DNA from 2 places in the Isoptericola sp. NPDC060185 genome. Region 1 is predicted to be linked to the other one. Evidence: riboswitches for the same ligand, from Rfam matches in the RefSeq annotation. Region 1 holds a riboswitch; the other holds the start of a gene.
What was found. Region 1 has a riboswitch for FMN ahead of ribD (bifunctional diaminohydroxyphosphoribosylaminopyrimidine deaminase/5-amino-6-(5-phosphoribosylamino)uracil reductase RibD). Riboswitches for the same ligand answer to the same signal wherever they lie in the genome.
Positions count from the first base shown of each region.

Region 2: another riboswitch for FMN. It lies ahead of ACFWDO_RS02460 (nicotinamide riboside transporter PnuC); the one in region 1 lies ahead of ribD (bifunctional diaminohydroxyphosphoribosylaminopyrimidine deaminase/5-amino-6-(5-phosphoribosylamino)uracil reductase RibD).

Region 1 covers NZ_JBHWYY010000011.1:31,042-41,709, forward strand. Annotated here, with positions in the region: gene ACFWDO_RS06455 (SMC-Scp complex subunit ScpB) at 1-718, shown strand, start outside; gene ACFWDO_RS06460 (organic hydroperoxide resistance protein) at 729-1,151, opposite strand; gene ACFWDO_RS06465 (TetR/AcrR family transcriptional regulator) at 1,283-1,918, shown strand; gene ACFWDO_RS06470 (pseudouridine synthase) at 1,933-2,802, shown strand; gene cmk ((d)CMP kinase) at 2,874-3,578, shown strand; gene der (ribosome biogenesis GTPase Der) at 3,699-5,264, shown strand; gene ACFWDO_RS06485 (hypothetical protein) at 5,295-6,338, shown strand; FMN riboswitch at 6,419-6,548, shown strand; gene ribD (bifunctional diaminohydroxyphosphoribosylaminopyrimidine deaminase/5-amino-6-(5-phosphoribosylamino)uracil reductase RibD) at 6,693-7,772, shown strand; gene ACFWDO_RS06495 (riboflavin synthase) at 7,776-8,402, shown strand; gene ACFWDO_RS06500 (bifunctional 3,4-dihydroxy-2-butanone-4-phosphate synthase/GTP cyclohydrolase II) at 8,399-9,718, shown strand; gene ribH (6,7-dimethyl-8-ribityllumazine synthase) at 9,715-10,242, shown strand; tRNA gene ACFWDO_RS06510 (tRNA-Pro) at 10,294-10,367, shown strand; gene ACFWDO_RS06515 (helix-turn-helix domain-containing protein) at 10,595-10,668, shown strand, end outside.
Region 2 covers NZ_JBHWYY010000004.1:16,376-27,043, forward strand. Annotated here, with positions in the region: gene ACFWDO_RS02445 (DsbA family protein) at 1-504, opposite strand, end outside; gene ACFWDO_RS02450 (hypothetical protein) at 553-807, shown strand; gene ACFWDO_RS02455 (TetR family transcriptional regulator) at 894-1,796, shown strand; FMN riboswitch at 1,889-2,031, shown strand; gene ACFWDO_RS02460 (nicotinamide riboside transporter PnuC) at 2,158-2,868, shown strand; gene ACFWDO_RS02465 (DUF222 domain-containing protein) at 2,898-4,415, opposite strand; gene ACFWDO_RS02470 (GPP34 family phosphoprotein) at 4,749-5,435, shown strand; gene ACFWDO_RS02475 (histidine phosphatase family protein) at 5,440-6,003, shown strand; gene ACFWDO_RS02480 (acyl-CoA dehydrogenase family protein) at 6,073-7,317, opposite strand; gene ACFWDO_RS02485 (NUDIX domain-containing protein) at 7,568-8,050, shown strand; gene ACFWDO_RS02490 (Nramp family divalent metal transporter) at 8,127-9,434, opposite strand; gene ACFWDO_RS02495 (glycosyltransferase 87 family protein) at 9,553-10,668, shown strand, end outside.

The sequences.
Region 1 (10,668 bases):
CACGGAGGCCGCGGACGAGGCGGAGACCGGCCCCGACGCTGCGGGACCCGCCGAGGCAGGGGTCGCCGACCGTCCCGTGCCCGAGCTCGAGGTCGACGTGGACGAGCTGCCCGGCGGCCTGGCCGCGGCGCTGGAGGCGGTGCTCATGGTCACGGAGTCGCCCGTGCCGGTGGAGCGGCTGGCGGCCGGGGTCGCGCGGCCGGTGCCGGAGGTGGCCGCCGTCCTGGAGGACCTCGCGGCGGAGTACCGCGGCGAGACGGGCGGGCGCCCGCGCGGGTTCGAGCTGCGGGAGGGCGCGGACGGCTGGCGGGTCTACTCCGCGCGGGCGCAGGCCGACGTGGTGGGCGCGTTCGTGCTGGAGGGGCAGTCGTCGCGGCTCAGCCAGGCGGCGCTGGAGACGCTCGCGGTCGTCGCCTACCGCCAGCCGGTCACGCGGGGGCAGGTCTCGGCGGTGCGCGGCGTCAGCGTGGACGGCGTCGTGCGCACGCTGCTCGCGCGGGGGCTGATCGCGGAGACCGGCCAGGACCCGATGACGGGCGCCGTGCTGTTCGGCACCACCGGGGAGTTCCTGGACCGGATGGGCTGGACGTCGCTCGACGCGCTGCCGCCGCTCGCCCCGCACCTGCCCGACGTGGGGGAGGCGATCGGCCTGGACCCGTCCTCGGCCCTGCCCGCGAACCTGTCCGCGGACCCGACCGAGGACGGGCTCGGCGCGTGAGGGGCTGACCTCAGGCGACGGTGGCGTCGACGGTGACGTCGACGTTGCCGCGCGTGGCGTTCGAGTACGGGCACACCTGGTGCGCGCCGGCCACGAGGGCATCGGCGGTGGCCTGGTCGACGCCGGTCATCTCAGCGTGCAGCGCGACGGCGAGGCGGAACCCGCCGTCGTCGGTCGGCAGGAGCGAGACCTCCGCGACGACGGCGGAGTCACTCATCGCGGCCTTCTCCCGTCGCGCGACGACCTTCAGCGAGGAGTGGAAGCACGCGGCGTACCCGGCGGCGAAGAGCTGCTCGGGGTTGGTGGCGCCGCCGGCGCCGCCCATCTCCTTGGGGATGGCGAGGTCGACGTCGAGCAGGCCGTCGTCCGACCGCGAGCGGCCGTCCCGTCCGTCTCCGGTGGCGGTGGCGACCGCGGTGTAGAGCGCGCTCATGCTGGTCCTCCTGGGTAGGCTCTCTAGTAGAGTTACTAGTTCGTCTACTAGACCACGCGTCGTCCGTCGCCGCAAGCATCAGGTGCCGCGACACGGCGCCCGGAGGCGTCGCGGCGTGAGAGGTTGGTGGGATGGGAACCAGGACGGCGGCCGCGACCCCCGAGCGGGCGCCCGCGCGCGGGCGGGTGCGTGACCGGATCCTCGAGGCGGGGAGCCGGCTGTTCTACGCGGACGGGATCCGCGCCGTGAGCGCCGACAAGATCATCGCCGCGGCCGAGGTGTCCAAGGTCACGTTCTACCGGCACTTCCGGACGAAGGACGACCTCGTCGTCGCCTACCTGGACGCGATCGCGGAGGAGGAGCGGGCGCAGCTGGCGCGCCTGCGCGACGAGCACGACGGCGACCCCGGTGCCGCGCTCGCTGCCCTGGCCGACGTGCTGGGTACCGTGGCGCGGGCCCCGGAGTTCCGCGGCTGTGCGTTCGTCAACGCCGGGGCGGAGTACGCCGATCCGGCCCATCCCGTGCGGCAGGCCGTGGCACGGCACCGTGCCCGCTACGCGGGCTTCTTCGCCGACGTCGCGCGCGAGGACGGGGCGGGTGACCCGCACGCCGCCGCCGCCGAGCTGATGATGCTGCGCGACGGCGCCATGGTGTGCGGGGACGTGGACGACGCCCGCGCCGTCGCGCCCCGCCTCGCGTCCGCGTTCGCGGCGGTGCTCGCGGCACACCGGCGGACGGCGCCGTCGGGCGGAGCCGGCACGACCTGAGAGAATCGGGCACCATGAGCACCGAACGCCGCGGCGGGAGCCGCCGCACCAGCCGCCCCCAGGGACCCTCAGCGCAGCGCTCGCAGCGTCCCCGCAAGCCCGCCCCCCGTCGCCCCGCCCCGCGCTCCGGCGAGCCGGACCGCGACGTCCACGTCGCCGACGGCGTCCGCCTGCAGAAGGTGCTCGCGCAGGCCGGCCTGGGCTCGCGCCGCAAGTGCGAGGAGCTCATCGCCGAGGGGCACGTCGAGGTGGACGGCGTGCTCGTCACCGAGCTCGGTGTGCGCGTGGACCCCGCGAAGGCGCAGGTGCACGTGGACGGCATGCGCATCCAGCTCGACGCGTCCAAGGTGACGATCGCGCTCAACAAGCCGCTGGGCGTGGTGTCGACGATGAGCGACCCGGACGGCCGCCCGACGCTCGCCGACCTGGTCAAGGACCGCCCCGAGCGCCTGTTCCACGTCGGCCGGCTCGACGCCGACAGCGAGGGCCTGCTGCTGCTCACCAACGACGGCGAGCTCGCGAACCGCCTCGCCCACCCGCGGTACGAGATCCGCAAGACCTACCTCGTCACGGTCACGGGCGGCGAGTTCTACCCGCGCCACGCCAAGCAGCTGACCGAGGGCGTGGAGCTCGATGACGGCCTCGCCCGCGCCGACAAGGTGCGCGTCGTGGACGCCGTGCCCGGTGAGACGATGCTCGAGGTCGTGCTGCACGAGGGCCGCAACCGCATCGTGCGCCGCATGCTGGACGCCGTCGGCTTCCCGGTGACCCGCCTCGTGCGCACCCGCATCGGCCCCATCGCCCTGGGCGACCTGCGCGTCGGGCGCACGCGGGTGCTCGGGCGCACCGAGCTCGGCACCCTCATGCGCGACGTCGACATGTGACGTCACGCCCCCGTCCTCCCGTCCTCCCCGCCCAGCAGAACCCGCGCGGTACCGCCGCGCGACAACAGAAGGTGAGCTCTCACGTGGTCGTCATCGCCGTCGACGGTCCCTCCGGGTCCGGCAAGTCCAGCGTCTCGAAGGCGGTGGCGGCCCGGCTCGGGCTCGCCTACCTCGACACGGGCGCCATGTACCGCGCCGCGACGCTGTGGTGCGTCGAGAGCGGCGCGGACCTGGCCGACCAGGCCGCCGTCGCCGACGCGGTGCGGGCCATGCCGCTGGACATGGGCGTGGACCCTGCGGCGCCGACCGTGCACCTGGGCGGGCGCGACGTCGCCGAGGCGATCCGCACCACCGAGGTCTCCACCGCCGTGTCGCAGGTGGCGACCAACCTCGAGGTCCGCGCCGAGCTGCGCCGGCGCCAGCGCGCCGTCATCGAGGCGGAGAACGCGCCCGGCGGATTCTCGGACGGGCACGGCATCGTGGCCGAGGGGCGCGACATCACGACCGTCGTCGCCCCCGACGCGGACGCCCGCGTGTTGCTCACCGCCAGCGAGGAGGCGCGCCTGCGCCGCCGCTCCCTCGAGGTGCACGGCGCGGCCGACGCCTCCGCCGTCGAGGCCACGCGCGACCAGGTGCTGCGCCGCGACCGCGACGACTCGACGGTCAGCCAGTTCCAGGTCGCGGCCGACGGCGTCGCGACCGTCGACTCGTCCGACCTCGACTTCGACCAGACGGTCGACGCCGTCCTGGCCGTCGTCGCGCAGGTCACCGCCTGACCCGACCCGGGCACGGCGCCCCTGTCGGCGCGCCCGCCGCGGCCCCCGTCGCACGGCCTTCCGGCCGGGTGACGGGGGTCTCGTTCGTGACACGCCGCCGGGCCTGGGAGAATGGTGCCCATGACCACTCCCGCCGACGGCTCCGTGCCCGCTGCCGAGCCCACCGACGACCCGACCACCGCACCCGCGGACGCCGCCGAGGCGGCGGAGCCCGCGCGCGACGCGGTGGCCGAGGTCCTCGAGTCCGAGGGTGACGACGAGGCGCGCGAGCGCGCGCTGCGCGCGGGCCTGGAGGACTTCGAGCTCGACGAGGCCGACCGTGCCCTGCTCGACGCCGAGTGGGACGAGGAGGGCTTCGGCAGCGGCGAGGCGCCGCTGCCCGTCCTCGCCGTCGTCGGGCGACCGAACGTCGGCAAGTCGACGCTGGTCAACCGCATCCTCGGCCGCCGCGAGGCCGTCGTCGAGGACACGCCGGGCGTCACGCGCGACCGCGTCAGCTACCCGGGCGAGTGGTCCGGGCGCGAGTTCACCCTCGTGGACACGGGCGGCTGGGAGGTCGACGTCGCCGGCATCGAGTCCAAGGTCGCCGAGCAGGCCGAGGTGGCGGTCGCCCTCGCCGACGCCGTGATCTTCGTCGTCGACTCGACGGTGGGCGCGACGTCGACGGACGAGCGCGTCGTCGAGCTGCTGCGCCGCTCCGGCAAGCCCGTCGTGCTGTGCGCCAACAAGGTGGACGGCCCCTCCGGCGAGGCGGACGCCGCGTACCTGTGGTCGCTCGGGCTGGGCGAGCCGCACCCCGTCTCCGCGCTGCACGGGCGCGGCACCGGCGACCTGCTCGACGCCGCCATGAAGGTGCTGCCCGAGGTCTCCGAGCACGGCGAGCTGCGGCCGGCCGGCCCGCGCCGCGTGGCGCTGGTCGGGCGCCCGAACGTCGGCAAGTCGTCGCTCCTGAACAAGATCGCCGGCGCCGAGCGCGTCGTCGTCGACGAGACCGCCGGCACCACCCGCGACCCCGTCGACGAGCTCGTCGAGATCAAGGGCGTGCCGTACTGGTTCGTCGACACCGCCGGCATCCGCCGCCGTGTGCACCAGACGCGCGGCGCGGACTTCTACGCCTCCCTGCGCACGCAGGCCGCGATCGAGAAGGCGGAGGTCGCCGTCGTGCTCGTCGACGCCTCGCAGCCGATGACGGAGCAGGACACGCGCGTCATCTCGCAGGCCGTCGACGCCGGCCGCGCGCTCGTCATCGCGTACAACAAGTGGGACCTCATGGACGACGACCGTCGCCCGTACCTCGAGCGCGAGATCGACAAGGACCTGGTGCAGGTGCAGTGGGCGCCGCGCGTCAACGTCTCCGCCCGCACCGGCTGGCACACCGACCGGCTCACGCGCGCGCTCGAGACGTCGCTGGAGTCCTGGGACACCCGCATCCCCACCGGCCGCCTCAACGCCTTCCTCGGCGAGCTCGTCGCCGCCCACCCGCACCCGCTGCGCGGTGGCCGCCAGCCGCGCATCCTGTTCGGCACACAGGCGTCGACGCGCCCGCCGCGATTCGTCATCTTCGCGACCGGGTTCCTCGAGGCCGGGTACCGCCGGTTCATCGAGCGTCGCCTGCGCGAGACGTTCGGCTTCGAGGGTTCGCCCATCGAGATCAGCGTGCGGGTGCGGGAGAAGCGGCGCCGCTGACGCCGCCGACGAGCCAGCGATGAGGCTGCGATGAGTTCTGCACCGCTCGGCCGCCGGGGTCGCCTGCTGCGCCTCGGCGCGGCACGCGACACCTCCGCAGTGCGGCACCTGGTGACCTTCCTCGTCGTCACCGTGGCGACCGTGCTGGTGACCCGGTTCCTGCTCGCCGCCTCGGGCTACCCGCAGGTGGGCGGCGGCGGGCTCCACGTCGCGCACGTCCTGTGGGGCGGGCTCGGCATGGCGCTCGCGGTCGTGGTGCTGCTCTCGTGGGTGGGCCCGGCCCTGCGTGCGGTGGGCGCGGTGCTCGGCGGGGTCGGCTTCGGGCTGTTCGTGGACGAGATCGGCAAGTTCGTCACCTCCGACAACGACTATTTCTACGCGCCGACGGCGGCCCTCATCTACGCGGTCGTCGTGGTGCTGGTGCTCCTCGTCGAGGCGCTGCACGGGCGGCGCGCCCATCACCCCGCGGAGTACCTCGCGGTGGCGACCGACCGCGCCGTCGCCGGGGTCGCGGGCGGGTTCACCGACGCCGAGCGCGAGGAGGCCCGGGGCCTCGTGGCGCGCGGCCGCGGGGAGCCGGCCGCCGACGAGGTCGCGGCGCTGGTGGAGGCCGTGCCGGCGGACGACGTGGCCGTCCCGGACCCGGTGCGCGCCCTCGTGCGGCGCGCGTCCGCGTGGTTCGCCGACGCGATGGAGCACCGGTGGGCGGCCGTGGCCGTGACGGTCGCCGTCCTGGGCACCGCGACCGCCTCGTCGGTGGTGGGGCTGCGCGTGCTGGTCGGCGGGGTCGACGCGCCGTCGTGGGTCGGCGCGGGCATCCTCGGGGCCGTCGCCGCGACCGTCGCGTGCGTCGTCCGGGGGACGCTGGTGGGCCCCCGCGACCACCGCGCCGGGGCGGTCTGGGTGCGCCGCGGCGTCCTCGTCAGTCTGCTCGTCACGCAGCTCCTGGCGTTCCGCGCCGTGCAGTGGGCGGCGGTCGCCGGGCTCGTCGTGGACCTGGTGGTCCTGGTCGCCCTCGGCGTCGCCCTCGGGCGGGACGACGAGCGGCGGACGGCGCGGCCGCCCGCCGCCTGAGCGCCGGTCGTGAGATGCGCCACCCGGGCTTGCCAGGGCGGCGCGGGGCGTGGCACGGTCGTCGATGACGAGCGAATTGCTCGCGTGCTCTGGGGTCGGTGAAATTCCGAGCCGGCGGTGAAAGTCCGCGACCCGGTCACAGCCTGTGACCGGTTGACCAGGTGGAACTCCTGGACCGACGGTCAAAGTCCGGATGGGAAGCGCACGCGACGGCTCCCCGTCCGGTCCGTCCCCGGGCCCCGTTGTGGGCCCCCTGCCACTCGTCGTGGCGGTGCGCGACCGGCCGGCGCGAGCACGTCCGACCCCGCCTTCCTGCACCCCGGGGTCCGCGACCGGACGACAGGGGCAGGACAGATGGAGCAGGCGCAGCCGGGTGACGTCACCGAGGCGGAGCGCGCCGCGATGCGCCGGGCGCTGGAGCTCGCCGCGCAGATCCCCGCCGCCGGGCCCAACCCCCGCGTGGGGTGCGTGCTCCTGGCCGCCGACGGCACGACGATCGCCGAGGGCTACCACCATGGCGCGGGCACGCCGCACGCCGAGGTCGAGGCCCTGCGCGCCGCCGCCGAGCGCCTGGGGCCCGCCGCCGCACGCGGTGCGACCGCCGTCGTCACCCTCGAGCCCTGCAACCACCACGGCCGCACCGGTCCCTGCGTGGACGCGCTGCTGGACGCGGGCGTCGCCCGCGTCGTGCACGGCGCGCACGACCCCAACCCGGCCGCCGCGGGCGGCGCGGCCCGGCTGCGCTCCGCGGGCGTCGACGTCGTCGGGGGTGTCCTGGCCGACGAGGCCCGCGCGCTCAACGCCACGTGGACCCGCGCGCTCGAGCTCGGCCGCCCCGTCGTGACCTGGAAGGTCGCGAGCACCCTGGACGGGCGGGCCGCCGCCGCCGACGGCACGTCCCGCTGGATCTCCGGCCGTGCGGCCCGCCACGACGTGCACCGCCTGCGCGCGGCCGCGGACGCCGTCGTCGTCGGCACCGGCACCGCGCTGGCCGACGACCCCGACCTCACCGTGCGGCACGTGCCCGGCCCGCAGCCCGAGCGGGTCGTCGTCGGGCTGCGCGAGCTGCCGTCCACCTCCCGGCTGGCCCGTGCCGCGGCCGCGGGGGAGCCCGTGATGCACCTGCGCACCCACGACCCGCACGAGGTGCTGGACCTGCTCTGGTACCGCGAGCACCGGCACGTGCTGCTCGAGGGCGGCCCCGCCCTCGCCGCCGCCTTCTGGCGCGCCGGTCTCGTCGACGACGTCGTCGCGTACGTCGCGCCCGTGCTGCTCGGCGTCGGCGCCCCCGCCGTCGCCGACCTCGGGATCGGCACCATCGCGGACGCCGCCTGCCTCGACCTGCTCGACGTGGCCGTCCTGCCCCAGGACCCGGCCGACCCCACCGACACCCCCACCGTGCGGCTCGTCATGCGGCCGCGGAAGGAGCGCTGAGCCATGTTCACCGGCATCGTGGAGGAGCTCGGCACCGTCGTCGCCGTGCGCGAGCACGCCGACGGGGCCCGACTCACCGTCGCGGCCGAGAGGGTGCTCGAGGGCGTCCGCCTGGGCGACTCGATCGCCGTCGACGGCTGCTGCCTGACCGTCGCGGGGACCGGCGCGCACGACGGCCGCACCACCTGGACCGCCGACCTCATGGCGGAGACCCTGCGCCGCACGAGCCTCGGGCGCCGCGCCCCGGGCGACCGCGTCAACCTCGAGCGGGCGCTCGCGGCGGACGGGCGGTTCGGCGGGCACGTCGTGCAGGGGCACGTCGACGGTGTCGGCACCGTCCTGGCCCGGACGCCGGGCACGCAGTGGGAGGTCGTCGAGGTAGCGCTGCCGGCCGACCTGGCCCGGTACGTCGTGGCGCAGGGCTCGATCGCCGTCGACGGCGTGAGCCTCACCGTCGTGGCCGCCGGCGACGCGTCCTTCACCGTGAGCCTCATCCCCGAGACGCGGGCCCGCACCACCCTCGGTTCCCGTGGTGTCGGGGAGCAGGTCAACCTCGAGGTCGACGTCCTGAGCAAGTACGTGGAGAAGCACCTCGCTCACGGGCTGACGACGGCGGGAGCGGCGCTGTGAGCGCCGCCGTCGACCGGGTCGCGCGGGCGATCGCCGACGTCACCGCCGGGCGACCCGTCGTCGTCGCCGACGACGCCGATCGCGAGAACGAGGGCGACCTCATCCTCGCCGCCGAGGCCGCGACCCCCGAGCTCATGGGCTTCCTGGTGCGGCACACCAGCGGTCTCGTGTGCGTGGGCGTCGCCGGGGACACGCTCGACCGGCTCGGGCTGCCCCTCATGGTGGAGGCCAACCAGGACGCCTTCCGCACCGCGTACACCGTGACCGTGGACGCCGCCGCCGGCGTCACGACCGGCATCTCCGGCGCCGACCGGGCCCGCACCGCGCGCCTGCTCGCCGACCCGGAGACCGCGCCCGCCGACCTCACCCGGCCCGGCCACGTGCTGCCCCTGCGCGCCCGCCCCGGCGGCGTGCTGGAGCGGCGCGGGCACACCGAGGCCGCCGTCGACCTCGCGCGCCTCGCCGGGCGCGGGGAGGCCGGCGTGCTCGCCGAGCTGGTGCACGACGACGGCACGATGATGCGGCTGCCCGCGCTGACCGAGTTCGCCGCCGAGCACGGGCTCACGCTCATCAGCGTGGCCGACCTCGTCGCCTACCGGCGGGCCACCGAGGTGCTCGTCGAGCGGGTCGCGGTCACCACCCTGCCCACCCGGCACGGCGAGCTCACCGCCGTCGCCTACCGGGACACGCGGACCGGCGACGAGCACGTGGCCCTCGTGGCCGGGCCGCTCGACGCCCTCGCCGACCCCGCCGCCGCACCCGTGCTCGTCCGGGTGCACTCCGAGTGCCTCACCGGCGACGCGTTCGGCAGCCTGCGCTGCGACTGCGGGCCCCAGCTCGACGAGTCGCTGCGCCAGGTCGTCGCCGCCGGTCGCGGCGTCGTCGTCTACCTGCGCGGGCACGAGGGACGGGGGATCGGCCTGGCCGCCAAGCTCGCCGCCTACGCCCTGCAGGACGCCGGGCGCGACACCGTGGACGCCAACCTCGACCAGGGGCTGCCCGCCGACGCCCGCGACTACACCGCCGCGGCGCACGTCCTGCGCGACCTCGGCGCGCCGCGCGTCCGGCTGCTCACCAACAACCCCGCCAAGGTGGACGGTCTCGTCGCCGGGGGAGCGGACGTCGTCGAGCGCGTCCCGCTCGCGCTGCCCGCCCATCCCCGCACCCTCGGCTACCTGCGCACCAAGCGCGACCGCATGGGCCACGACCTGCCCCACCTGACCGAGCCCCGTCCCGACATCACGCCCGCCACCGGAGGAACCCCGATGCACCGCACCCCGACCACCGTCCCGCTCGCCGCCGGGGCCACCCGATGAGCGGCGCCGGCGCCCCCGCCGTCGCGCCCGTCGACTGCTCCGACCTGCGCGTGGCCGTCGTCGCCGCGAGCTGGCACACCACCGTGATGGACGGCCTGCTCGACGGCGCCCTGCGGGCCTGCGCCGACCACGGCGTCGCCGACCCCCGCGTCGTGCGCGTGCCCGGGTCGTTCGAGCTGCCCGTCGCCGCGCAGGCGCTCGCGGCGGCCGGGTACGACGCCGTCGTCGCGCTGGGCGTCGTCATCCGCGGCGGCACCCCGCACTTCGACTACGTGTGCGCCGCCGCGACCGACGGCCTCAACCGCGTGGCCCTCGACCACACCGTGCCCGTGGGCTTCGGCCTCCTGACGTGCGACGACGAGCAGCAGGCCCTCGACCGCGCCGGGCTGGATGGCTCCCACGAGGACAAGGGGTACGAGGCCGCGGCCGCCGCGCTCGCCACCGCCCGCGTGCTCGGCGAGGTCCGCGACGCCCGTCTCGCCGGTGCTCGCGTCGATGCAGGAGCAGCCTCCGACCTGGGGTAGTATTTCGGTCGGCCCTCCGGGGTGACACGCAGTGTCACCGTGCTGGGCCGACGGGCTGTGGCGCAGCTTGGTAGCGCACCTGACTGGGGGTCAGGGGGTCGCAGGTTCAAATCCTGTCAGCCCGACGTCGTGACTTGGTCTCTGACCTGCGAATGAGCAGGTCAGAGACCAGTTTCGTTTCCGGAGAGTGCTGGTGACCCAGAGTGAGAGGTCGCCAGACATGGCCAACAGTCCAGAAACAGTCCAGAAACCCCTCGCCGGCGTGCCCGGAGACGGTGGTTCGCGGTGCCGGCCACGGCAGCGGGTCCGAGTCGGTCTGGCGCGGGTGGAGCGGGTCGCACACCTGAGGTGCATGACCGCTTCCATCACGCCTCGCGGCGGGCTCGAGCCGCTCATGAGCATCGGCGACCTCTCGGATCTCATCGG
Region 2 (10,668 bases), on a different contig from region 1:
GTCGACGTGGATCGTGGGCGTACCGACGTCCTCGCCCACGGGCTTCATGCCCTCCTCGTGCGAGACGGCGAGGGCCGCGTCGTAGGCGTCCGACGACGCGGCGTCGGCCAGCTCGGCGGGCAGCCCGGCCTCCGCGAGCGCCTCGCGCGCGACGGCGTCGAGGTCGGACCGGCCGCCGGGATGGATCCGCGTGCCGGCCGCCGTGTAGAAGGCGCTGAACGCCTCCGGGCCGTGCTCGGTCTGGACGGCGGCGGCGACGCGGCCGATGCCGCGTGACCCATCGATCTTGGCTCGGTAGTCCGCCGGCAGGTCCCGGCCCGCGTTGAGCAGGTACAGGCTCATGAGCCGGAACGTGAGGCGCACGTCGCGGTGCTCCGCGACCTCGAGCGCCCACCGGGAGGTGATCCACGCGAAGGGACACAGCGGGTCGACGTAGACGTCGACGACCGGCGCGGTCGAGGAGGTGGGCGTGGTCTCAGGCGCGGTGGTGGTCCCGGAAGTCACGCCCGCCACCCTACCCAGGCGGCGAGGGCGGCGCGGTAGCCTCACCCCGTGCGCAGGGTGCGGTGGTCGAGCGTCTGGACGGTCTTCGGCGCGTGCGCCGTCGCCGTCGCCATGCTCTCGATCGTGCTCCGCGGGCGGATGTGGGCCTGGATCCCGTTCATCATCGCCGCCGCCGTAGCCGTCCGCGAGATCCGCTACCTGCAGCGCACGCGCCGCCCCGCGGACGCCGGGTTCGACGAGCCGCGGCGCGGGGCACCGGAGCGTGACGAGCCCGGGCCCGGACCCGACGCGCGACGCCGCTGAGCCCGACCGATCAGGCGCCCCACACAGGGTCCCCGCCGGGCGGACGCCAGCAGGTGCGGGCCCTCGGCCGGAGTAACCTCCGTGGCATGACCGCCGTCCGGACGCACACCCACGCCCAGGCCGTCGACGCCGCGATCGACCTCTTCTCCCGGCAGGGCTACGAGCAGACCACCGTCGAGGAGATCGCCGACGCGGCCCGCGTCAGCCGTGCCACCTTCTTCCGCCGCTTCCGCTCCAAGGAGGACGTGGTCTTCGCCGACCACGAGCTGCTCCTCGAGGAAGTCGTGGTGATGCTCGCCGAGACCCGGCCCGAGGCCCGCGCCAGCGAGGAGTCCGGGCGTGCGCCCGAGCGTGCGTGGGACCCCACGACCGATCCGTACCTCGAGGTCTGCCGGGCCGCCCGCCTCGTGTTCGACCACCACGTGGGGCAGCGCGAGACGTCGATCGCCCGCCACCAGCTGCTGCAGCAGGTGCCGGCGCTGCGCGACCGGGAGCTCGTCACGACGCACCGCTACGAGCGCGCCTTCACCGCGTACCTGCGCGACACCCTCCCCCCGGACCGTTCCACCACGACGATGTCGATCGCGTTCGCCGCGTCCGTCGTCGCGGTGCACAACGCCATCCTGCGGCGCTGGCTGCGCAACCCTCACCTGGACCTGCGCCCCGAGCTGGAGGAGGCCTTCGCCGACCTCCGACGCGCTGCGATCGCCCCCTTCCCGCACACCGACGACCAGCTCGCTGCCGCGACCGAGGTCCCGGTGACCGACGACAACGGCGCCCGAGCAGGTCGTGCCGACCGCGACGCCCCCGACGGCGACGGCGCCGACGCTGCCGGAACGGGTGTCGACCGTGCCGACCGTGCCGACCATGCCGACCGTGGCCGTACGACGACCACGGGCACCGACGGCCGACGTGTCGTCGTCACCGTGTTGGAGCCGGGTGCGGGGCCGGACGACGTGGCCCGCGCCGTCCGCGACGCCCTCTTGTGACCGCGCGCCTCTGACCGCACGCTGGAATGCGCCTGTGGCATCCTGCGTTGTGCAGGACGCCGCCGGGACCTCCGGCGGTAGACAACACGCACGTACGTGCTCCGGGGTCGGTGAAATTCCGAGCCGGCGGTGACAGCCCGCGACCCGGCCTCCTCTGCTCTACGCAGGTGGGGCCGGCTGACCTGGTGAGATTCCAGGGCCGACGGTCAAAGTCCGGATGGGAGGAAGCACGTGCGGCACGCGCCCGGTCACGGGTGGGTGCCGCCGGGCGTCGTGTCGTCGACGGCGGGCCCCGGGCCCGGCCTCGGCGGCCGTCAGCCCTCACCCCGGACGCCGCACCCTCGGACCGGGAGAGTGAACGATGGACGCGATCGACGCGTTCTTCAACGCCACGCTGACCATCGGCGACCAGCACATGTCGTGGCGCGAGATCGTCGGCAACGGCTTCGGCCTGGCGTCCGCGCTGGGCGGCATGCGCCGCAAGGTGTGGGCCTGGCCCGTCGGCATCGTCGGGAACCTGCTCCTGTTCACGGTGTTCATGGGCTCGTGGTTCGGCGACTCCAGCCGTGCGGACATGCTCGGCCAGGCGGGCCGCCAGGTGATGTTCCTGATCGTGTCGGTCTACGGCTGGGTGCAGTGGCGACGGACCCAGCGCGCGGCACTCGACGTCCGCGCGGACGGTCGGATCCCCGCCGACGGCGGCACCGCGGTGCACCCCCACTGGGCGTCCTGGCGGGAGCGCGTCGGGATCGTGGTCGTGATGGTGGGCGGCACCCTCCTGCTCACCCCGCTGTTCCGCGCGCTCGGCTCGTACGAGCCGGTGTGGTCGGACGCCTGGATCTTCATGGGATCCCTGATCGCCACGTACGGCATGGCCAAGGGCTGGGTCGAGTTCTGGCTGGTCTGGGTGGCGGTGGACCTCGTGGGCGTGCCGCTGCTCTGGTCGGCGCAGTACTACGCGACCGCCCTGATGTACGTGTTCTACGGCGCGTTCACGCTGACGGGCTTCTTCGTCTGGTGGCGCGTGAACCGTCGCGAGAAGGCCGGCGCGGACTCGACGATCGCGGCCTGAGCCCCGGGGCGCGCGGCCCGGCACGCCGGTCACGTCGCCCCCCGCGGGCAGGCGACGATCGGCCGGCCATGCCGGTCGCGAAACACCCATCCGGCCTCCGGGGTGCCCGCACGCCCACCTGGTGCGGGCTCCGCGTCCCATCGCATGGTGATGCCCCGAGAGTCGACGACATCGTGGTGGTGCCAGCACAGCAGGGCCGCGTTCTCGACGGAGGTCCGCCCGCCGTCCACCCAGTGCGTGACGGCATGGTGCACCTCGCACCGTTGCGGCGGCTCGTCACAGCCCGGCCACGAGCAGTGACGGTCGCGGGCGATCACGGCGCGCCGCAACTGCCCCGTGACGGTGCGCCGCGACCGCCCGACGTCCAGCACCGTCGAGTCCGCACCGAACACCACCCGGGTCACCTCGCTGTCGCAGGCCAGGCGGCGCAGCAAGGAGGGCGGCAGCGGTGCGTCATGGTCGGGGAACGTCGGGAGCGAGTCCTGCTCGGGGCCGGCAAGCCGCCGCGGGTCGATCCCGGCGGGCGTGCCCGCGGTCGCGCCGCCCTCGCCGGCCCGGGTCACGACGAGACCGTCGGCCCCGTCCGCACCGCGAACCTCACGGGCCAGCGCCTGCAGCTCGGTGAACGACACCGAGACCTGGAGGTGCGGGCGCACGGACGCCCCGGAACCGACCGCCGCATTGTCGAGGGCGATGCGCGCGAGGTCCGCGAGGCCCTGCCCGCGCCGCTGGGTGGGCGTCCGCGGGTCGTCGGCCGCCGGACGTCCGACCACCGCGTCGAGCGCCGCGCGCACCGCCTGGCCGTGCTCCAGCGTGAGGAACCCGGCGACGTGGTAGCCGTCCCAGGTGGGCGAGACCTCCAGGAACTCCTTCTCCCGCGCCCGGGCGTACCCGCGCTCGTCCGACTCCGGGTCCGCGACGTGCGCGAACCGCTTCACGAGACGGCGGAACTGCCCCGCCGACCGGCGATCGGCGAGCGAGACGAGCAGCTCCTCCCCCGTGGGGCCGGCCGGGACGCCCGGCACCGGCCCTGGCTCCTCCGGGGCATCAGCCTCCGGCGACGGCTGGACGACGGCGGCCGCAAGCGCTGCGCGTCGTGCCTCGGACGTGGGCGCGACGTCGACCATCGCGCGCACGTGGTCGGCGCCGATCTCCCCGGCCAGGGCCGCCGACGCCGTCGCGGGGAGCACGTCGCGCAGGGTGCGTGTCGTCCGCACGTCCCGGTGGGCGGTGGCCGGGGACACCCCCTCGGCGAGGGCGAGCCAATGGGCGAAGGAGCGCGCGCCGTCGACCGCCCACCACCCCTCGCCCTCCACCACGGGCAGGACGCGCAGGCGTGCGGCGTCGAGGCGCTGCCCGAGCGCGCGCAGCGTCCGGGAGACGTCCGCGGCCGAGCGACCGTCGAGCTCGCCGAGCCCGCCCTCCAGTACCGCCGCCGCGAGGCGGTCCACGCCCGCCGCGACGAGCACCAGGGCCGACGTGACGTCGTCGGCGCCCGACCTGGGCGCGGGAAGCGTCGCGTCGGCACGATCCAGCACGTCGATCATCGGTCCCCCTCCCCTCCGTCCGCCACGTGCCGGGTCGTTCGCCCGGCACGGACGACGCTATCGAACGCATGTTCGAAGAATGAAGGGCTCGTGCCGCGCCGCCGCCGTCCACAGGCAGCCCGCAGCGTCCGCGCGGTGCGCCGCCGTCGGGCGCCCTCTGCCTGTTCGCTCAGAGCGAACCTGCCCGCGGGCAAGGACACGGACTAGGGACCGCGCCCGGCGCCCGGCGTCCGGTGGTCACGAGTGCCGACGGATCGTCGATCCCCGCGCCACTCTCGCGCTCTGCACCCCGCACCCTGGACTCTCCGCGCCCCGGTCCGCGAGGATCGACGGGTGATCATCGCGGAGGACCTGCTGCTGCTCGCGTACGACGACGCCTCGGGCCGACCGCGGCTCGACCGCCTGCAGCTGGACTACCGACTGGCCGGCGCCCTGCTCGTCGAGCTCGCCCTGGACGGCCGGGTCGAGGTCACCACGACCGCGGGCGCGGACGCCGCCGGCCGGCGGGTGGGGGCAGGCCGGGTCACCGTGCTCGACGCGTCCCCCACGGGGCACCCGGCGCTCGACCACGCCCTGGCCTTCGCGCAGACCCGGCCCCGCACGCCGAAGAGCCTCGTCGCGCCGCTGGCCAAGGGGCTGCGCACGCAGCTGCTGACCGGGCTCGCGGAGCGCGGGGTGCTGCGGCGCGAGGACGAGACGGTCTTCTGGGTCTTCCCGACGACGTCCTGGCCCGCCGCCGACGCCACCCACGAGACGCAGCTGCGCGCGACGTGCCGCGACGTGCTGCTCGGCGGCCGCGACCCCGACGCCCGGACCGCAGCGCTGCTCGCGATGGCGAACGGCTCCCCGCTGGTCCGCGGGCTCGTCCCGCCCCAGGACCGGCGACGGGCGGAGGCGCGCGCGAAGGAGCTCGCCTCGCGGAGCTGGGCGAGCGCCGCGGTGAAGAAGGCCGTGGACGAGGTCCAGGCGGCCGTGATGGTCGCGGTCATGATCCCTGCCATGACCGCCACGACGACCTGACGCCGTGGAGCAGGTCGCGGCACGGGCCACAGCACGGGCCACGGCACGGGCCACGGTCCGCGTCACCGTCGTCCGGCACGCGGCGCCCGCCGTCTCCGGCTCCGCGCCACCGGGCGCCTGGCCGCTCTCCCCCGCCGGCCGCGCGGCGGCCCGTGCCGTCTGCCTGCCGACCGGCACGCCCGCCGTCGCGAGCGACGAGCGCAAGGCGGTCGAGACGCTGGCCCTCGCGCTCGGCGTCGCCGACGTCCCCATGGACCCGAGGTTCGGGGAGGTCCGGCGCCCACCCGAGCCCGTGGCACCGGGCTTCCGTGCGGCCCGCCGCGCCTGGGTCGAGGGCGCCCTCGACGACCGGCACGACGGGTGGGAGACGCCGGACGCCGCGGCGCGCCGGTTCGGCGACGCCGTGCGGGAGCACGCCGCCGGGCGCGACCTCGTCGTCGCGACGCACGGCATGGTCCTCACCGCGTGGATGGTCGCGCTCGGCCGTGTGCCCAGCGGGCCGCCCGCGGGCGTGTTCTGGGCCCGGCTCGGGCTCCCCGACGTCGTCCCCGTGGACCTGGACCTCTGACACCACCGGGGACGACGACGGGGACCCGCGCGGTGGCGCGGGTCCCCGTCGTGCTCAACAGGTGGAGGCTCAGGCGAAGGCGGAGACCCCGGTGATGTCGCGGCCGACGATGAGCGCCTGCATCGACTCGGTGCCCTCGTAGGTGTGCAGCGCCTCGAGGTCGGCGAAGTGCCGCGCAACGCGGTTGCCGAGCAGGATGCCGTTGCCGCCCAGCATGTCGCGGGCGATGGACGCGACCTCGCGCGCCTGACGCGTCGTCGTGTACTTGGCGAGGGACGCCTGCTCGCCGGTCAGGGTGCCGGCGTCGGCGAGGCGCGTGATCTGCGCGACGAGCAGCTGCATCTGCGTGACCAGCGACAGCATGCGGGTGAGCCGCTCCTGCACCATCTGGTTCTTGGCCAGCGGTCGGCCGAACTGGATGCGCTGGGTCGCGTACGCGGCGGCCGCCTCGTAGCAGGCGACGGCGTGCCCGACGGCGGACCAGGCCACCGCGAGGCGTGTCGCGAACAGGACGGCGGCGGTCGCCTTGAACGACGTCGCGCCGGGCAGCGCCGCGCTCGCGGGGACGAACACGTCGTTGAGCACGATGTGCGCCTGCCAGATGGCGCGGAGCGAGACCTTGCCCTCGATGGTCGTGGCGGTGTAGCCGGGCGCGTCCTGGGGGACGATGAAGCCGTGCACCTGGTTGTCGCCGTCGTCCCCGACGAGGCGGGCCCACACGACGGTGATGTCGCCGCAGGAGCCGAAGCCGATCCACTTCTTCTCGCCGTCGAGGACGTATCCCTCGACGCCGTCGCGAGTCTCCTTGCGGGCGGTGGTCTCGAGCGAGACGGAGTCCGAGCCGTGTGTGGGCTCGGTGAGCGCGAACGCGCCGAGGATCTCCCCGCGCGCCATCGGCTCGGCGTAGGTCGCGACCTGCTCGGGCGAGCCGTGCATGACGATCGACCGCAGCGCGAGGCCGCCCTGGACGCCGCAGATCGTGGCGACGGAGCCGTCGCCGCGCGACATCTCCATGCTCGCCAGGCCCTCGGCCATGAACGAGATCTTCGGGCGGCCGTCGACGTCGACGCCGTCGCGCAGGAGGTCGCGCTCGGCGAGCTTCTTCACGAGGTCGAACGGCACCTCGGCGCGCTCCCAGTAGCCGTCGATGACGGGGAGCACCTCGTCCTGGACGAACTCGCGGACGGCGAGCTGGTGGGCGCGCTCCTCGGGCTTGACGTCGGCGAAGGCGCCGACGTAGTCGAGGTCGAGCGGCTGCGAGACGTCGTAGTCGGGGGCGGTCACGCCGGGCATGACGGGGGCGGTGCGGGTCATCGACGACCTCTCTCTGCGCGGGGGTCCGGCGTTCCGGGCCCGGAGAAGGAGGGCCGACGCCGCCACGAGGCTGGTGGTGTGGCGACGCCGACCTGCTCCCATCGTCACCCGCGACGGCGTCTCAGGTCAAGCGATACTCCGTCTCACCGCCGTCGGCCGAGGTAGTGCGGATCCCTGCGAGGCAGTTCGCAAGTCCGCGAGGTAGTCCGCATCTCGGCGAGGTAGTCCCGGAGCGGGCCACACTGTGGCCATGGCGACGACCAGCGCAGGCCTCCTGCTCTACCGGACCACGCCCGACGGCGGGCTCGAGGTGCTGCTCGGGCACATGGGCGGGCCGTTCTGGGCGCGCAAGGACGAGGGCGCGTGGACCGTGCTCAAGGGCGAGCTCGAGCCGGACGAGGAGCCGCACGCGGCAGCACTCCGCGAGGCCGCCGAGGAGCTCGGGCTGCCCCTTCCAGCACCACCGTCCCCGGACGTCGACCTCGGCGAGGTGCGGCAGAAGTCCGGCAAACGCGTCGTCGCGTGGGCCCGCGAGTGGCCGCCGCCCGGCCCGGACCTGGACCAGGTCCGCAGCAACACCGTGGAGATCGAGTGGCCGCCGCGCTCGGGGCGCCGCATCGAGGTGCCGGAGATCGACCGCGTCGCCTGGTTCGGGCCCGACGACGCGCGCCGCGTCGTCGTCAGCGCGCAGGCCGCGCTCGTCGACCGCCTCGAGACCGCCCTCCGGCCCTAGCGCGAACTACCTCGCGAAGTTGCGGACTACCTCGCGAAGTTGGGGACTACCTCGCGGAGAGGTGGACCACCTCGCGTCAGGCGGTGAACGTCAGCCAGAGCAGGGCGACGTTGAGCGCCACGATGACGGCGGCCACGGCCCACGCGGCCACCTGGGTGGCGAGCCCGTTCCGGAACCCGCCCAGCAGGCCGGCGTCGCGGGTGATGCGCACCAGCGGCACCATCGCGAACGGGATGCCGAAGCTCAGCACCACCTGGCTCACGACCAGCAGCCACGTGGGCGACACCCCGGTCGCCAGCAGCACCAGCGCGGGCACCAGGGTGACCAGCCGGCGGGTGAGCAGGGAGACGCGCACGCGCAGCAGCCCCGCCATGATCTCGGCACCCGCGTAGGCGCCGACCGACGTCGACGCGAGCCCGGACGCCAGCAGCCCGACGCCGAAGAGCACGGCCACGGCCGGGCCGAGCGACGACTCGATGGCGGCGTGCGCGCCCTCGATCGAGTCGGTGCCGGTGCGGCCGGGCAGGTTCGCGGCGGCGAGCAGCAGCATCGCGATGTTCACCCCGCCAGCCAGCACGAGCGCCGCGACCACGTCCCAGCGCGTGGCGGCGAGCAGCCGGCGGACGGCGGCGGGCGACGGCCGCGCGGGCTCGTCGTCCGGCATGTCGTCCACGCCCGCGACGCCCGCGGCGAGGAGGTGCTGCCGCTGCACGCGCGCGTCGTGCCGCACGCGGTCGCGCGCGAGCGACGAGTGCAGGTAGATGGCATGCGGCATCACCGTGGCGCCGAGCATCGACGCCGCCAGCAGCACCGACTCGGGGCCGGCGAGGCGCGGCACCAGGCCGCCCAGCACGGCGCCCAGGTCGGGCGGGGAGAAGAACAGGCCCGCGCAGAACCCGATCGTGAGCACCACGAGCATCGACGTCACGACCGACTCGAAGACGCGCTGCCCGCGCCGCTGCTGCACCGTGAGCACCAGCATCGACACCCCGCCGGTGATGAGGCCGCCCAGCACCAGCGGGACGCCGAACAGGAGGTGCAGGGCGATGGCGCCGCCGATCACCTCGGCGACGTCGGTGGCCATCGCGACGACCTCCGCCTGCACCCAGTAGGCGACGCGACCGCGCCGGGAGAGGCGCTCGCCGAGCACCTCCGGCAGCGAGCGCCCGGTGACCACGCCGAGCTTCGCGGACAGGTACTGCACCAGCACCGCCATGGCGTTCGCGGCCACCAGCACCCACACGAGCAGGTACCCGAACCGCGCGCCGGCGGTGAGGTTGGCGGCGACGTTCCCCGGGTCCACGTATGCGATGGCCGCGACGAAAGCCGGACCGAGCAGCGCCACGATCCGGGCCGGGCGCGCACCCTGGCCACGTCGGCTCACACGTCTCCTTCGGTCGGATCTTTTCGGGTAGCCGAAACTCTAGACGTTGATACCCGCATCTCGCATCCTCGCCCGCCTCCGCGGCCGCCGCGGAGGGAGGTCTGCCACGATGTCGGTCGTGCCCACCACGCAGCCCCTCTCCGCGCCGAGCGCCCCCGGTCCCGTCGGCGCGGCGCTCAGGTCCCGGTGGCTGCTGGCGCTCGGCTTCGTCGTCGTCCACGCGTGGGTGGTGAAGCAGGCCATCACCTGGGGAAACACCATCTACGGGGACGTCACGCTGTACGAGTGGTGGGCCCGCCACGGCCTCACCACCGGGCAGTGGCCGGTGCTCGACTACGACTGGGTGTACCCCGCCGGCGCGCTGGTCCCGGTCACGCTGCCCGCGCTCCTGTCGACGAGCGTCCTGGGGTACGAGATCGTCTGGACGGCGATGGTCGTGGCGCTCGACGCGGTCGCCACCGTCGTGCTGGTGCGGTCCGCCCCGCGCGGCGTGCTCGGCGCCTGGTGGTGGCTCGCGTTCCTCGTCGCGCTCGGCCCGATCTTCGTCGGGCGGCTCGACGGCGTCGTCGCGCCGCTCATCCTCGTCGCCCTGGTGGTCGCCTCCCGCCGCCCCGCCCTCGCGACGGCGATCGCCACGGCCGGGGCGTGGATCAAGATCGCGCCGGGCGCCGTCGTCGTCGCCCTGGCCGCGACCCGCGCGCGCTGGCGCGACCTGCTGCGGCACGTCGTCGTGCCGGGCGCGGCGGTCAGCGTGGTCGTCGTCGGGCTGGCCCTCGCGGGCGGCGCGGGCGAGCGCGCGTTCTCCGTCTTCGGCCAGCAGGAGGCGCGCACGCTGCAGGCCGAGTCCGTGCTCGCCACCTGGTTCAGCGTGGCGCGGCTGTGGGACCCGACGGTGCGGATCGAGTACAACGACGTCATCTACACCTACGAGGTACAGGGCGAGGCCGCCCGCCAGGTCGCGTCCACGCTGGACGTGCTGCTGCCGGTCGCCGTCCTCCTGCTCGCCGCCCTCACCTGGTGGACGGCGCACCGCCGCCCCGACCACGCCGGCGACATCCTGCTGCTCAGCACCACCGCCCTGCTGCTCGCGCTCATCGTGTTCAACAAGGTGGGCTCGCCCCAGTTCGTCGCGTGGATCGGGCCGCCGCTGGCCGCCGCGCTCGCGCTGGCCGGACGCGGCACGCGCCGGCTGTGGGGGCCGCCCGCCGTCGGGGCGCTCCTCGCCGCGCTCGGC